DNA from 3 places in the Bradyrhizobium sp. IC4060 genome. Region 1 is predicted to be linked to each of the others. Evidence: predicted binding sites of a transcription regulator. Region 1 holds the regulator's gene; each other region holds the start of a gene.
What was found. Region 1 encodes LexA, which represses DNA repair genes until DNA is damaged. Its sites were predicted from a motif close to TGTTCNNNNTGTGTTCNG; they were not measured.
Positions count from the first base shown of each region.

Region 1 (4,552 bases):
TTGAGCCGACCTCTTCCACCCCGCGATCACGCAGGATAAATCATCCCGCGTGCTGCTTTGCCTCACGCCTGCACTCGGCTAGAACTCTCGCCGCCCATTGACTGATGTGCTCAGCAGGAGTTCGCCCGTGGCCCTGATGCCGGTTTCTGACGCGCTTGCCGCGGTGCTGGCCGGCGTCGAGCCGCTGGCTGAACAGATGGTTTGCCTCGACGAGGCCTACCATCGTGTGCTCGCCCGCGATGTCGCGGCGCGGCGCACGCAGCCGCCGGAGGCGATGTCGGCGATGGACGGCTATGCCGTACGCACGGCCGACGCGGCAAACGATTCGAGGTTGACCGTCGTCGGCGAGGTCGCGGCGGGCCGGCCGTTCGCGGGAAGCGTCGGCCCCGGCGAAGCCGTGCGGATCTTCACCGGCGGCGTCGTTCCCGACGGCGCCGATGCCGTCGTGATCCAGGAGGACACGGCTGCCGACGGCAAACATGTGACGATCAAGGAAGCCGCCATTTTCGGCCGGCACATCCGCCCTGCAGGCGTCGACTTCCGCGAAGGCGACGTGCTGCTGCGCAAGGGAATCCGCCTCACCGAGCGCGATCTCGCCCTTGCCGCCGGAATGAATCATCCGCATCTCGCCGTCATCCGCCGCCCGAGGGTTGCCGTTCTCGCCACCGGCGACGAGCTCGTGATGCCGGGCACCACGCCTGGTCGCGGCCAGATCGTCTATTCCAACGGCTATGCCCTGCATGCGCTCGCCCGCAGCGAGGGCGCCGAGACCATCGACCTCGGAATTGCCGCCGATACACTGGAGGCGACGTCCGCCGGCATCCGCCGCGCGCGCGAGAGCGGCGCCGACATCCTGATCACGACCGGCGGTGCCTCGGTCGGCGACCACGACCTGGTCCAGCAGGCGCTCAAGGGCGAAGGCATCGCGATGGCGTTCTGGAAGATCGCGATCCGGCCGGGCAAGCCGATGATGCACGGTCGGATAGGCGCGATGCGCGTGATTGGCCTGCCCGGCAATCCCGTGTCGTCCTACGTGTGCGCCTTCCTGTTCATGGTCCCCTTGATTCGCGCCCTGTCGGGCCGTTTAGCGATTCATCATCGGCGCGAGCGCGCCGTGCTGGGCCGCGATCTCGCCGCCAACGACCAGCGCGAGGACTATCTGCGTGCGCGGCTGGAGGAGCGCGACGACGGCACGCGCGTCGCCCTTCCGGTCAGCCATCAGGACTCCTCCCTTCTTGCGAATCTCGCTGCGGCACAGGTACTTCTGGTGCGCGCACCGTTCGCGCCGAAGGCCGAGGCCGGCACGCCTTGCGAGGTGCTCCGGCTGCCCGTCTGAGCCGCCCAGCCACACGCATTCCGCGAGCTTGGCCGCGTTCACCATAAATTAAGCAGTTGCGGAACACATATCGAACATATAGTGTCCGTTCATGATTTGTTTCGAGGATGTAGCGGCTTAGTGCCGGCTTCATCGTGTCGGAATCGAACGACATCAACCGGGGGACTTTGGTCGAGATGTTGACGCGCAAACAATACGAGCTTCTGCGGTTCATCAGCGAACGTCTGAAGGAAAGCGGCGTGCCGCCGTCCTTCGACGAGATGAAGGATGCGCTCGACCTGCGCTCGAAGTCAGGCATCCATCGCCTGATCACTGCGCTCGAGGAGCGCGGCTTCATTCGCCGCCTGCCCAACCGTGCCCGTGCCATCGAGGTGATCAAGCTGCCCGAGCTCCAGGCCGCCGCCGGCAATCGCCGTGGCTTCACCCCGAGCGTGATCGAGGGCAATCTCGGCAAGGTGCGCGCGAGCTCCAGCCCGCCCGCGGACGAGGGCGAGCGCCCCGTCGCGGTGCCCGTGATGGGCCGCATCGCCGCCGGCACGCCGATCGAGGCGCTGCAGACCCGCAGCCATACCATCAGCGTGCCGCCGGACATGCTCGGCTCGGGCGAGCACTACGCGCTCGAAGTGCGCGGCGATTCGATGGTCGAGGCCGGCATCCTCGACGGCGACATGGCGCTGATCCAGCGCAACGAGACCGCAAATACCGGCGACATCGTGGTGGCATTGATCGACGACGAGGAGGCCACGCTCAAGCGCTTCCGCCGCCGCGGCGCCTCGATCGCGCTCGAGCCCGCCAATGCCGCCTACGAGGTCCGCATTCTTCCGCCGAACCGCGTGAAGATCCAGGGCAAGCTGATCGGGCTTTACCGGAAGTACTGATACCGAAAGCATCCAGCGCCGCGCGCGCTTCGATCGGTATCGTCGATCCAGGATTGGAGCGGAGGTTTGTCCGCTCCGGCCGGACGGTTTCTCAGGTTCTGCGCTGACAGTCCGGTCTCTCTTCGCGCGCGACATCGCCCGTGCAGGTACGCAGCCGTTTCTGCTTCGCCCGTAGAGTTGTGCCGGCAGCGGTGATAGCGCTGGGCCGAATGCAAGGACGCGAGGTTTGTTCCTATCGAATCCGGGAAAGATAATGTGATCGCGTGCTGCAGACGCGAGCCGCAGATTTGCCCATAACCGAGCAGAGCGTTGTATGCTTCCACTCTGATAGAGGCCTGCGCCTCGAAAGAGACGCGGGTCGCTATCCCAGCATGAGGAGCACCCGATGTGTGACTACAGCCTGCATGCCGTCGCGACGCGCCCCGCCGAAGTCGGCGAGACGATCGTCACGACAACCTTCCGCGGCACCTCGACGCGCGGCTTCGCTTCCGAAGCCGATCCTTCCGTCGCGGTCTGTCTGCTCCCGGGAACGGAGCTCGCTTTCGCCGACAACGTCCGCTACGACAACCGCTGGATCTGGACGCGCACCGTGAACTCTCGCGTCGGCAAGTTCGGCAAGATCGACCCGCACATTCCCGATCGCCATCATGACGCGATCGAATTCCCCGACGGCAAATACGTGCTGGTGACGCAGCTCGTCGAAGGCCAGCGTGCGACCGTGCTGCAATTGCCGGTGACGCAGCCGGTGCCCGAGCGCGAGCACAAGCCGCAGATCGTCGCCGAGACGCGGCCGCCCACGATCACGCGCTTGCCGATCGGCTGACGCCCTGCGCCCGACGGGGCGAGGCCCGGATTGAAATTACCGTCGCCGGCCGAGGCCGGCGAGCCCGGTGAGTTTGTGTTTCAGGACATTCGATCGGCGAGCCTCCGCGCCTCGTCGCCGCACGAAGTTTGAGCCGTCCTGCCTGAATTTTGAACGTCCGCTCCGCAGCCAGATGACCGATGCTGCAATGGCTTGAGGCGGCGGACAGGCTCCATGAAGACCTTCATTCGCGTCGTTGAACTCTGGGTACCCGACCGGGCGCGCATGCGGCTGGAATTCGGCGGCGGCCTCTACGACGAAGGGCTGTCCGCGTTCAAGGCCGTCAGCGAAGAGCTGCACTTCGGATATGACGAGGGACTTCCAGGCAAGGCCTGGGCCTGTGCCCACCCCGTCATCCTCACGAAATTCGCCAACTCCTATTTCAAGCGGACCGATCAGGCCGTTGCGGCCGGCCTCACCTGTGGCGTGGCGGTGCCGGTGTTCGCGGGCGAATTCCTGCAAGCCGTGCTGGTGCTGTTCTGCGGCGACGACGAGGCGCATGTCGGCGCGATCGAGCTCTGGCACAACGATCCTGATCTCTCGCATGAGATGGGGCTCGTCGATGGCTATTACGGCACGGCGGACATGTTCGAATTCAACTCCCGCCACACCAGATTTCCGCGCGGATTCGGCCTGCCCGGACGTACATGGAAGGCGGGCCTGCCGCTGATCATCAAGGACCTGCACGACGCCAAGAGCTTCCTGCGCTGGGAGGACGCCGCCAAGGTCGGGATCAATCTCGGCGTAGGCGTGCCCTACCGAACCGGCACCGACCAGACCTGGGTCATGACATTCCTCTCCGCGCAGGCAACGCCGATTGCGCGACGCTTCGAGATCTGGGTCCCGAACGAGGACCGTTCGGCGCTGGTCTTTCGCGCCGGCGATTGCAGCGCGCAGACCGACCTCGCCGCACGCTATGCGGCGCAGTCCATCGCCAGGGGCGAAGGCAGCATTGGCGGCGCCTGGGCCGCCGGCATGCCCGCGCTCAACGACGATCTCACCCGTGACGGCTCGATCGCCGGCTCCGAAGCCTGCGCAGCCGGGCTGAGCCGAATGGTGGCCCTGCCGGTCATCGGCAACGGAGGGCTTGACGCCGTGCTGGCCTGGTATTTGTGATCCGCGTCAATCGTCGGCCTGCAAGTCGGCCTCCGATGGCGTTGCGTCCCGGTTGCGGGGCACGGCCGCCTTCGGCACGAGGCTGCCGTCGAAATCTCCCTCGCCGGCGCCGGCCGGCAGCCAGGGACGGCTTGCTCCCCTCGTCCTCACCGCCTGCACTGAAAAGCCCTCGCCGCGTCTCGTCAGAGCCAGTGCGCCCTGACTGGCAAGACGCGCCCGATCGACCACCATCGCCGCGCAATCGGGTGGCGCAGGCCGCGCCGTCACCACCAGCGCGGCGCGGCTGCAATCATCGGCCAGCGCGTCGATACGCGTCGCCAACGCGATCAGTCGTCCGTCCGCGAGCGGCGCCACGCAGCC
Region 1 covers NZ_JADYVJ010000006.1:97,737-102,288, forward strand. Annotated here, with positions in the region: gene glp (gephyrin-like molybdotransferase Glp) at 128-1,336, shown strand; gene lexA (transcriptional repressor LexA) at 1,513-2,214, shown strand; gene I6F16_RS21010 (hypothetical protein) at 2,600-3,037, shown strand; gene I6F16_RS21015 (GAF domain-containing protein) at 3,251-4,192, shown strand; partial or broken gene I6F16_RS21020 (ComEC/Rec2 family competence protein) at 4,199-4,552, opposite strand, start outside.

Region 2 (4,552 bases), on a different contig from region 1:
TGCGACCTCGCGCATCGTGCGGGGCGAGCGTCGCGAGTTTCGGATCGAGACCTGCGACCGCCGGCATCGGGCCCGACGCAAGCCCTTCGAGCAACGGACCCAGCTCCCACTGGTCGAACACGCGCGTTTCGAGCAGCCCGCCCGGCTGAAACAGTTCTTTTGTACGATTGTGCCCCCTTGCAATCAGCTCGATAAGCCGCGCCTCCGTCGCGCCCAATCCGGTGATTGGTGACGGCAGTTCAGCTAGCAACGCTTCCAGAGCCGGCTTCAGGAAAGGTAGCCTGGGTAAATCCCTTGTCAGCAACCCGAAGCAAAGTTCAGGCGTCGGCGCCCGATACGCCTCCCAGGCCATGTTGGCTATCTCGAAGTCGCACTCTGCGATCTCCGATTCCCGCACCGTACGATCGCGAAGTTGCGGGCCGTCCGCTTCGCGCAGATCGAAATTGACCCGTCGCAGTCTCAGACAATGGGTGATCGATGGATGGGACCGCAAATAGTCCAGGATCCAGATCAGTTGCAATTGACTGTTAGGCTCAGGGTCGAACCACAGCTCGATGAACTCGACGCCATAGGTCTCGCAAAACCAAACCAGGCCAGTCTCCTTGTGTGCGAGACCGGTCTGAGGCAACCGGCCAACAAGATCGGACCACCGCACCTCCGGATCGCCCCTGTAATAGCCTCCCGTAAGATAGTCCTCGAGGTGGTGCGACGTAGGCAACGGCCCCCAAACGAACCGAAAGATCAACGGGACGACCATGTCAGCACGACCGGCATAGGTGAGACCAACGCCGGACGAACTAGTCAGAATCACACGCTTCATCGTCGACGCGCCCCCACGCAACACGAAACGGGCACCGAAGACGTCGGCAACTCAACGTCCTCAGTGCCCGCTCCTCGCGAAAAATTTTCGCGTTAGGTCTTACTCGTCCGCCGGCTCCTCGCCGTCGGCGTCGCGCTCCGGCGTGCCGGCGAGAATCTGCTCGGCGATCAGGCCGGAATTCTGGCGGATCGCGGTCTCGATCTTGGCGGTGATGTCGGGGTTGCCCTTCAGAAACGCCTTGGCGTTCTCGCGGCCCTGGCCGAGGCGCTGGCTGTCATAGGAGAACCAGGCGCCGGACTTCTCGACGATGCCGGCCTTAACGCCGAGATCGAGGATCTCGCCCATCTTGGAGACGCCCTCGCCGTACATGATGTCGAACTCGACCTGCTTGAACGGCGGGGCCAGCTTGTTCTTGACCACCTTGACGCGCGTGGTGTTGCCGACCACCTCGTCGCGCTCCTTGATCGCGCCGATGCGGCGGATGTCGAGGCGGACGGAGGCGTAGAATTTCAGCGCATTGCCGCCGGTCGTGGTTTCCGGCGAGCCGTACATCACACCGATCTTCATGCGAATCTGGTTGATGAAGATCACCATGGTGTTGGACTTGTTGATGGAGGCCGTCAGCTTGCGCAGCGCCTGGCTCATCAACCGCGCCTGAAGGCCCGGCAGCGCATCGCCCATCTCGCCCTCGAGCTCGGCCTTCGGCACCAGCGCCGCCACCGAATCGACCACGAGAACATCGACCGCGCCCGAGCGCACCAGGGTGTCGCAGATCTCCAGGGCCTGCTCGCCGGTGTCGGGCTGCGAGATCAGGAGCTCGTCGATGTTGACGCCGAGCTTGCGGGCATAGACCGGATCGAGCGCGTGCTCGGCGTCGATGAAGGCGCAGATGCCGCCCTTCTTCTGCGCTTCCGCCACCGTATGCAGCGCCAGCGTGGTCTTGCCCGAGGATTCCGGCCCGTAGATCTCGACGATGCGCCCCTTGGGCAGGCCGCCGATGCCGAGCGCGATATCGAGCCCGAGCGAGCCTGAGGACACCGCCTCGATGTCCATGGAGCGGTCGTTCTTGCCGAGCTTCATCACCGAGCCCTTGCCGAACTGGCGCTCGATCTGAGAGAGCGCGGCAGCCAGAGCTTTACTCTTGTCCATGGAGGATCCTTCGACGATACGCAGGGCAGTTGCGGACATTGGGTCGTGCTCCTTATGGCGAGGATTCGCGTGAGGGACAAACGGTTGCGAGGCAGCTCGGCGATAAAAGCAATGTACCCCATTTGTTCTAGGTTCGCAATATGTTCTTTTGCGGATTTTGTCTTTCTGACTGGACCAGGAGACAACGGAGCTGGTCGAACCGGCCATGCTGGATCATCACGCCGTCCGCACTGCGTGCACAACTGAACAGACGCGGATCCACTTCTGGATCCTAATGCATCATCACCGCGCGGACCCTGGCCACTATCGGTGATGAGAACGCTGACCTCGCGCTCCCGCCTCCTCGCACGGAAAGAGCGCGCCATGTTGAAGCGACGACGTTTCAAGCAGCAACTGACCCTTCAGGACCGGCTGTCGGCATGGGTGAAGCAGGTCCGCGAGCAGGCGTCCAAGCTACCTCCCGGGCCGGAGCGGGACGCGCTGCTCAAGAAGGCGCGCCAGGCCGACGTTGCCAATCATCTGAACGATTGGGTCAAATCGCCGGGGCTGCAGCCGCCGGAATAGCCGCCTACGCCGGGTTCCTCGAAGCGACCATGACCGGGATCAACGACGCGCGACTGGGCGCCGTCATGTTTCCGTAATCCTACGGCACCGAACCTTTTCGCGGTCTCGGGCCTTCTGTGGGGATGGGAGCGCAACTTTTGGGGATCTCTGGTCATGACGAACAACGACACGCAGCACGATACGCTGAGGCGAAAGCCGCTGCTGGACGCCGCCCACGAGGAGATGGTGAAGTTCGAGCGCAAGGAAAACGAGTTCCGCAAGAAGGACCGCGAAGAGCGCGCCGCCGAGCTCCGTCTGCCGCTGAACGAGATCAAGGTTCATTAGGCACTGCCAGGACCGCCGTCCGGAGCGGGCCAAGCCCGCCCGCGATGCGGCACTCCGCTCCGGTCCTTGGCCGGAACCTCGATCGGCATCGCCGGTCGGGCGTCGCGCTCGCCGATGCAGAAGGTAGCTAAATACTACCAGCAACCCATTGGCGAAGAGATGAAATCGGCAGGACCCCTACTGTGCATGGGGTTGTTTTGCCACTTTTGAGAGGCAAGGCACGCCAGCGCCGTCGATCGGACGGCCCGGCACGTCGGTTCCGTCTGCAGCAGCGCATGCTACAGCACCGCCAGCAGAACCAGGCCTATCACTAGCACGACGAAGCCAGCCGCCGTCGCGGCGGCGAATGACCGCTCTACGTTATCCATATGATGCCACCCCGTTTCCGGCGCGCCACGTTTCCCCCATGGCTGCGCCGAACGGATAAAATCTTGCCGACGGGTGTGTCCGCAGTGGTGCGGACGGATGTCGAAATTGGGACCGGTACGGGGCCAGTGTGCGGCCTTTCGATCGCGCACCTGCCGGCGGTCCGCCTGTCAGGCTGTCGTCAGCCAGCCGGCTAGGGTCGCCCGGCTACCGGCCGGCGCGGGGCTCCTGCTCCTCCTGCGTCAGGCGCAGCGAGAAGGCGCGGATCGCGGGCGCCGCCAGCAGCACGACCGGCAGCATCGCGGCCCATGCGATCAGCCAGGACACCATCCAGTGCCGCACGAAGAGCATCGGGCTGCCGGCGGGAAAGCTGGCGATCCCAGCCGCGATCAGCGAGGTAAGCCCGGACTGGATGATGCCGAAGACGAAATGCGAGTAGCGGCGGGGAATGCCGAGCATGAGGCGCCCATGGTTGCTTGCCCGTGATCGGCAAGCAAGGCACATGCCGTCGAGCGGATCCGGCGCTTCGATTGGAACCGCGATGCGGGACCGCCGGATGCACCCCGGCCGGGCTCCAGGAACTTTGTTCATGGTCGGAGAACCACGGAGGCCGCGGGCGACATTTTTCTTGCCTGCGGAATATTGCGACGACCAACATGTTTGCAGGCACAAGGGTGAATCGTGGGAGGTGACCATGAATCACAGGGGCGTCGAGTTCACCAGTGGCAGTTCCGCATCGGCGACCGGATCAGGACCGGCAAGACCGAGACCAGGCTCGACCTGCTGGCGATCCGGCGCGTGCAGCTGCGCATCGACCGCGAGCTGAAGGCGATCGGGCGAAAGACGGCCTGAACCGTTTTCGCCCTCTGCGCCATAGCGCGCGTCAGTCGGCGCTGGGCAGCCGACGCATGGTGAACTCGATATCGCCGCCGGGCAATTCGCGCCAGGTCTCGACCTCGCTCATATAGCCGGCCTTGGGGTAGCGGGCGAAGAAGGCCTGCGCCCGCTCCCGTGCCGCCGCCCGCGGCAGCGTGAAGGTCTCGCGCAGATAGCCATCGCCGGCGGACTGGCCGGGCTTGCCGGCCGCCTTGCGCCGGCGCGCCATCCGCTCGGCGAGATCCCGCGGACGATCGGCCATGTCCTGCCTTCCTCTGCGCACTACGCTACGGACAATGTAGGGCGCGGGCCGGATCAAGAGGAGTCCTTCCGAGGAGCATTGTGCCTCCCCGGAACGGGTCAGTTGGCGGCCGTCCCGCTCTTGGCCTTCTTCGGCGCACTGGTCGCGGCCGACGCCTTCGGCGCCGCCGGCTGCTTCGGCTGTTCGGCGCG
Region 2 covers NZ_JADYVJ010000013.1:120,161-124,712, forward strand. Annotated here, with positions in the region: gene I6F16_RS31185 (hypothetical protein) at 1-820, opposite strand, end outside; gene recA (recombinase RecA) at 920-2,008, opposite strand; gene I6F16_RS31195 (hypothetical protein) at 2,333-2,533, shown strand; gene I6F16_RS31200 (hypothetical protein) at 2,687-2,857, shown strand; gene I6F16_RS31205 (DUF2798 domain-containing protein) at 3,431-3,682, opposite strand; gene I6F16_RS31210 (hypothetical protein) at 3,905-4,075, shown strand; gene I6F16_RS31215 (hypothetical protein) at 4,107-4,361, opposite strand; gene I6F16_RS31220 (hypothetical protein) at 4,460-4,552, opposite strand, start outside.
Region 2: a site for LexA is predicted at 2,100-2,117, ahead of recA (recombinase RecA). Genes of this name have one in related genera too.

Region 3 (4,552 bases), on a different contig from region 1:
GCGGCCGTCGGTAGCGCGCAGCACGATCAGGTCGCCCTGCTGCTCGAACAGGCTGCGGGCGCGCTCTTCCGCTTCCTTCAGCTCCCAATTGCGGTCGATCAAGGCCTCATTGTGGGCGGCGAGCGTCCGCAGCCGCTTATTGACGAAGCGCAGGCGCATGCTCAGCGTCGCAAGGCCGAGGCAGGCGAGCGCGAACAGGAAGCTGGCGCCGATCGCAAAGGTGTGGGGATCGTAGCCGGAATTGTCGGACCGGCTGCCGGAGACGAAACCATAGGCGCCGCCAAACGTCGCCGAGAAGATCATGAAGGAGCGGATCGCGAAAGCGAGCCTCGGATGCCGTCGCCTGAAACGACGCATGCGCACCTTGATCCGGAACGTCCGACCCATCGCAACCGACCCTTGCCTGAAACCCCGCCGCCGCGTGCGACGATGGCCCGCCGACCTTGCGAACAAATTGCGGCGGTGGCGCCGCCTCCGAACAGGGTTGACGAGACGTTAACGGGTCAGAGCATGATCCGGACCCGAAGGGCCGCGTTAGCGAAAAGTGTGCAGCGGTTTTCCTTCGCGACAAACGCGGAACGTGTTTGCGCGGAGATCATGCTCAAACACAAAGCTCTAAAGCGATGCCGCCTGGAAGCGGCCATGGCCGCCGCGGGCGCCGACGATCAGCGCCGCCGCCTCGCGCGGCGAGAACGTCTTTGAGCGCACATAGATGCGGTAATCCGCCGGTCCTTCGCTGGAGAGATAGACCACCTGGCCGCCGTCGACCGGCTGCGCGGCGATCGAGACGAGACGCGTCGAAGGGCTGGCCTGGCAGGTGTCAGGCTCGGAGCCGAGGCCGTCGTCGACCACGGCAAAATCCGCGGCGTCGGCATCCTCGGTGATCTGGACCCGCACCGTCGCCTGCGCGGGATCGTCGGTGAAGGCGACATGCACGCCGGCGGTCCAGAACAGCGAGGTGAGCTCGACCGATGTGTCGCCCAACGCGATGCAGGGATGCGACACCGATCCGATCTCGGCGCGGGCGAACACCGCAGCCGCCAACAGGGGAACAGCCGAGGCCAGGAACTTGAAACGCAACATGACGCTCTACTCGCTAGGCCCCGGGAACTCACAACCGAAACGCGTCGGGCCTTATGGTTTGCAGAGCGTAAAGGAAAGTCGTTACCGCCGGGTTGATGCGCGGAATGATCAAGCCAGCTGGCGCACATCCTCCGCGCGTGCGCGGTACGACAGCGCTTCGGCGAGGTGCAGCCGGCCGATCTTGTCGGCATGGTCGAGGTCGGCCAGCGTTCGCGCCACCCGCAGCACGCGGTGATAGCCGCGCGCCGACAGGCGCATGGTCTCCGCGGCGTCGCGCAGCAGCTTGGCGCCTTGCGCATCCGGCTTTGCGATCTCCTCCAGCACGGAGGCGGGGGCTTCAGCATTGGTGCGGAAATGGGGCAGGCCTGCATCCGCATAGCGCGCCAGCTGGATGTCGCGCGCCGCCGCCACGCGGGCGGCGACCTCGGCCGATCCTTCCGACGGCGGCGGTAGGATCAGGTCGGCGGCCGTCACCGCCGGCACCTCGATGCGCAGATCGATGCGGTCCATCAGCGGACCGGAGATGCGCGCCTGGTAATCGCCGGTGCAGCGGTCGATGCGGCCGCGCTTGCAGGCATAGCCGGGCTCAAACGCATTGCCGCAGCGGCAGGGATTCATCGCCGCGACCAGCATGAAGCGGGCAGGGTAGGTGACGCGATGATTGGCGCGCGACACCGCGACCTCGCCGTTCTCCAGCGGCTGGCGCAGCGAATCCAGCACGCGCGGATCGAACTCCGGCAATTCGTCGAGGAACAGCACGCCCTGATGTGCCAGCGAGATCTCGCCGGGCTTGGCGCGCGCGCCGCCGCCGGTGAGCGCGGCCATGCTGGCGGAATGGTGCGGCGAGCGGAACGGGCGCCGCGCCGTCAGCGCGCCGCCTTCGATCTCGCCGGCGACCGAGGCGATCATGGAGACCTCGAGCAGCTCGCTAGGCGACAGCGGCGGCAGGATCGAGGGCAGGCGCGCGGCCAGCATCGATTTGCCCGCGCCCGGCGCGCCGATCATGAGCAGGTGGTGCCCGCCGGCGGCCGCGATCTCCAGCGCGCGCTTGGCGCTTTCCTGGCCCTTGATGTCGCGCAGGTCGAGCGTCGAGGCGGCGGCCTCGTGCACCTTCGGCGTCGGCCGCGACAGCACCTGGGTGCCCTTGAAATGGTTGGCGATCTGGATCAGCGAGTGTGCGGCAATGATCTGGATGTCCGGGCTCGCCCACGCCGCCTCGGAGCCGCAGGACGCCGGGCAGATCAGTCCTTCCTCGCGCATATTGGCGCCGATCGCGGCGGGAAGGACGCCGGCCACCGGCGCGATCGAGCCGTCGAGGCCGAGCTCGCCGAGCACGGTGAAGCCGGTCAGCGCATCGGGCGGGATGGCGCCTATCGCGGCCATCAGCCCAAGCGCAATCGGCAGGTCGTAATGGCTGCCCTCCTTCGGGAGGTCGGCCGGGGCCAGATTGACGATGATCCGCCGCGCCGGCAGCGCCAGCCCCGAGGCGATCAGCGCCGAGCGCACCCGCTCGCGCGCCTCCGACACCGCCTTGTCCGGCAAGCCGACGATGGCAAAGGCCGGCAGGCCAGGCGCGACCTGCACCTGCACGTCGACCGCGCGGGCCTCGATCCCCTCAAAGGCGACGGTAGAAACCCGCTGAACCATGCCGAACCAGCCTGCCCATTGCTGCAATTAGGGGTAGCAGAGCGCGGCCGTTTCCGCAAGAACAATACGGGAACAATCGCTTGGCGGCCGGTCAAATCCTAACCAATCGTAAACGCAGCCCAGACACTACGTCTCGAATGCCGCCTTCTCTCCTCAGCACATTCCAACGAATGTCCGCTACTCCTAGGGCTGCGGGATGGGCCGTGGTCTAACGGGTGAACAGTTCAAATGCTTGCAAATCGCCGGAGAAGCGAACGTCGGGTGTGCAGCCGCCTCGCCAAGATCCATTTTGGCGCGGGCTCGCTGCCGCGGGATTGCACGATCACGGACATTTCGGATGGCGGCGTGAAAGTGGTGGCGGAATTTCTGGAAGTGCCGCCGCAATTCACCATCATCTTCGCGCCTGATTATTCCCGCCAATGCCGCCTGCGCTGGCGCATCGGCTGCGAATTCGGCGCCGAGTTCGTCGACTGAACCTCAACAGGCGCGCCTCCTTAACGGGACTTTAGCGTTAATGGGTAAGCATCTCTGATCAGTTGCCGAGTGATCAGAGTATGCCCAAGCGTTCGTTCCTCGCCTTATCCCCGGCGGGATATCTGTGTTCCGCCGTCCTGATCCTCGCCCTCGGCGGCTGTCAGACGGCCGGCATCGACGACGTCACCGGTGCGCTCGGCGGCAAGCGGGAGTCCGCCGCCAAGCTTGACGGCAAGTCCGACAGCAAGGCCGACCCCACGCCGGAGATGGACGCACTTCGCGAGCGTTATCGCGCCAAGCCGAGCGATCCCGCCATTGCTCTCGAATACGGCAAGGCGCTGCGTGGCAGCGGCCAGCGCGCGCAGGCGGTCGCAGTGCTGGAGCAGGCCGTGCTCGCCCGTCCCGGCAACAAGGCGCTGCTCGCCGGCTACGGCCGCGCCCTCGCCGACAACGGCAATTTCCAGCAGGCCTTCGACGTCCTCGGCCGGGCGCATTCGCCCGAGGATCCCGATTGGCGCATCCTGTCGGCGCAAGGGGCTGTGCTCGATCAGCTCGGCCGCAACGAGGAAGCCCAGCAATATTACGCCGCGGCGTTGAAGATCGTGCCGAACGAGCCGACCGTGCTGTCCAATCTCGGCCTGTCCTACATGCTGCAAAATAATCTCTCGAAGGCCGAACAGGTGCTCGGCCGCGCCCATCAGCGCAATCAGAACGATGCGCGGGTCCGCGCCAATCTGGCACTCGTGCTGGGATTGCAGGGTCGCGAGGCCGAGGCCGAAATCCTCGTCAAGGCAGATCTGCCGCCGGACCAGGGCGCGGCCAAGGTCGCGGCGCTGAAGCAGCTGCTGGCGAAAAAGCAGCAGCGGGCGGACAGGTAGTCCGCCCTAGAGCATGATCCGGACCCGAAGGGCCGCGTCAGCGCAAAGTGTGAAGCGGTTTTCCCTCGCGACAAACGCGGAAGGCGTTTGCGCGGAGATCATGCTCAAATAAGCCGCGCCTACGACGCCTTGCGATGCGGGGCCGAGCTGCGCCCCGACTTGCCCTTCAGCTTCTTCAAAAGCGGCTCGAGCAGCGAGCGCTTCGGCTTCTTCACCTCGCCGCGGCCGGCGAGGCGGTTCGCCATATTCTGGAACAGAACGGTGGTGCGGTGGGTCCTGGAGACCTCCGCGATCATCTGGCCGTTATTGGCCGCGGTCGAGAACAGTTTCGAATCGAACGGGATCACCGCGATCGGCTGGCTCTCCATGGTCTTGGCGAAGGCCTTGACCTCGATCTCCGCACGCTTGTGCATGCCGACCTGGTTGAGGCAGTACAGCGGCGGCCGGTCGTTCGGTCGCGCCGCCTTCAG
Region 3 covers NZ_JADYVJ010000008.1:172,017-176,568, reverse strand. Annotated here, with positions in the region: gene I6F16_RS24790 (PAS domain-containing hybrid sensor histidine kinase/response regulator) at 1-387, opposite strand, end outside; gene I6F16_RS24785 (hypothetical protein) at 616-1,083, opposite strand; gene I6F16_RS24780 (YifB family Mg chelatase-like AAA ATPase) at 1,192-2,730, opposite strand; gene I6F16_RS24775 (PilZ domain-containing protein) at 2,959-3,204, shown strand; gene I6F16_RS24770 (tetratricopeptide repeat protein) at 3,285-4,082, shown strand; gene I6F16_RS24765 (AAA family ATPase) at 4,202-4,552, opposite strand, start outside.
Region 3: a site for LexA is predicted at 2,788-2,805, ahead of I6F16_RS24780 (YifB family Mg chelatase-like AAA ATPase). Genes of this name have one in related genera too.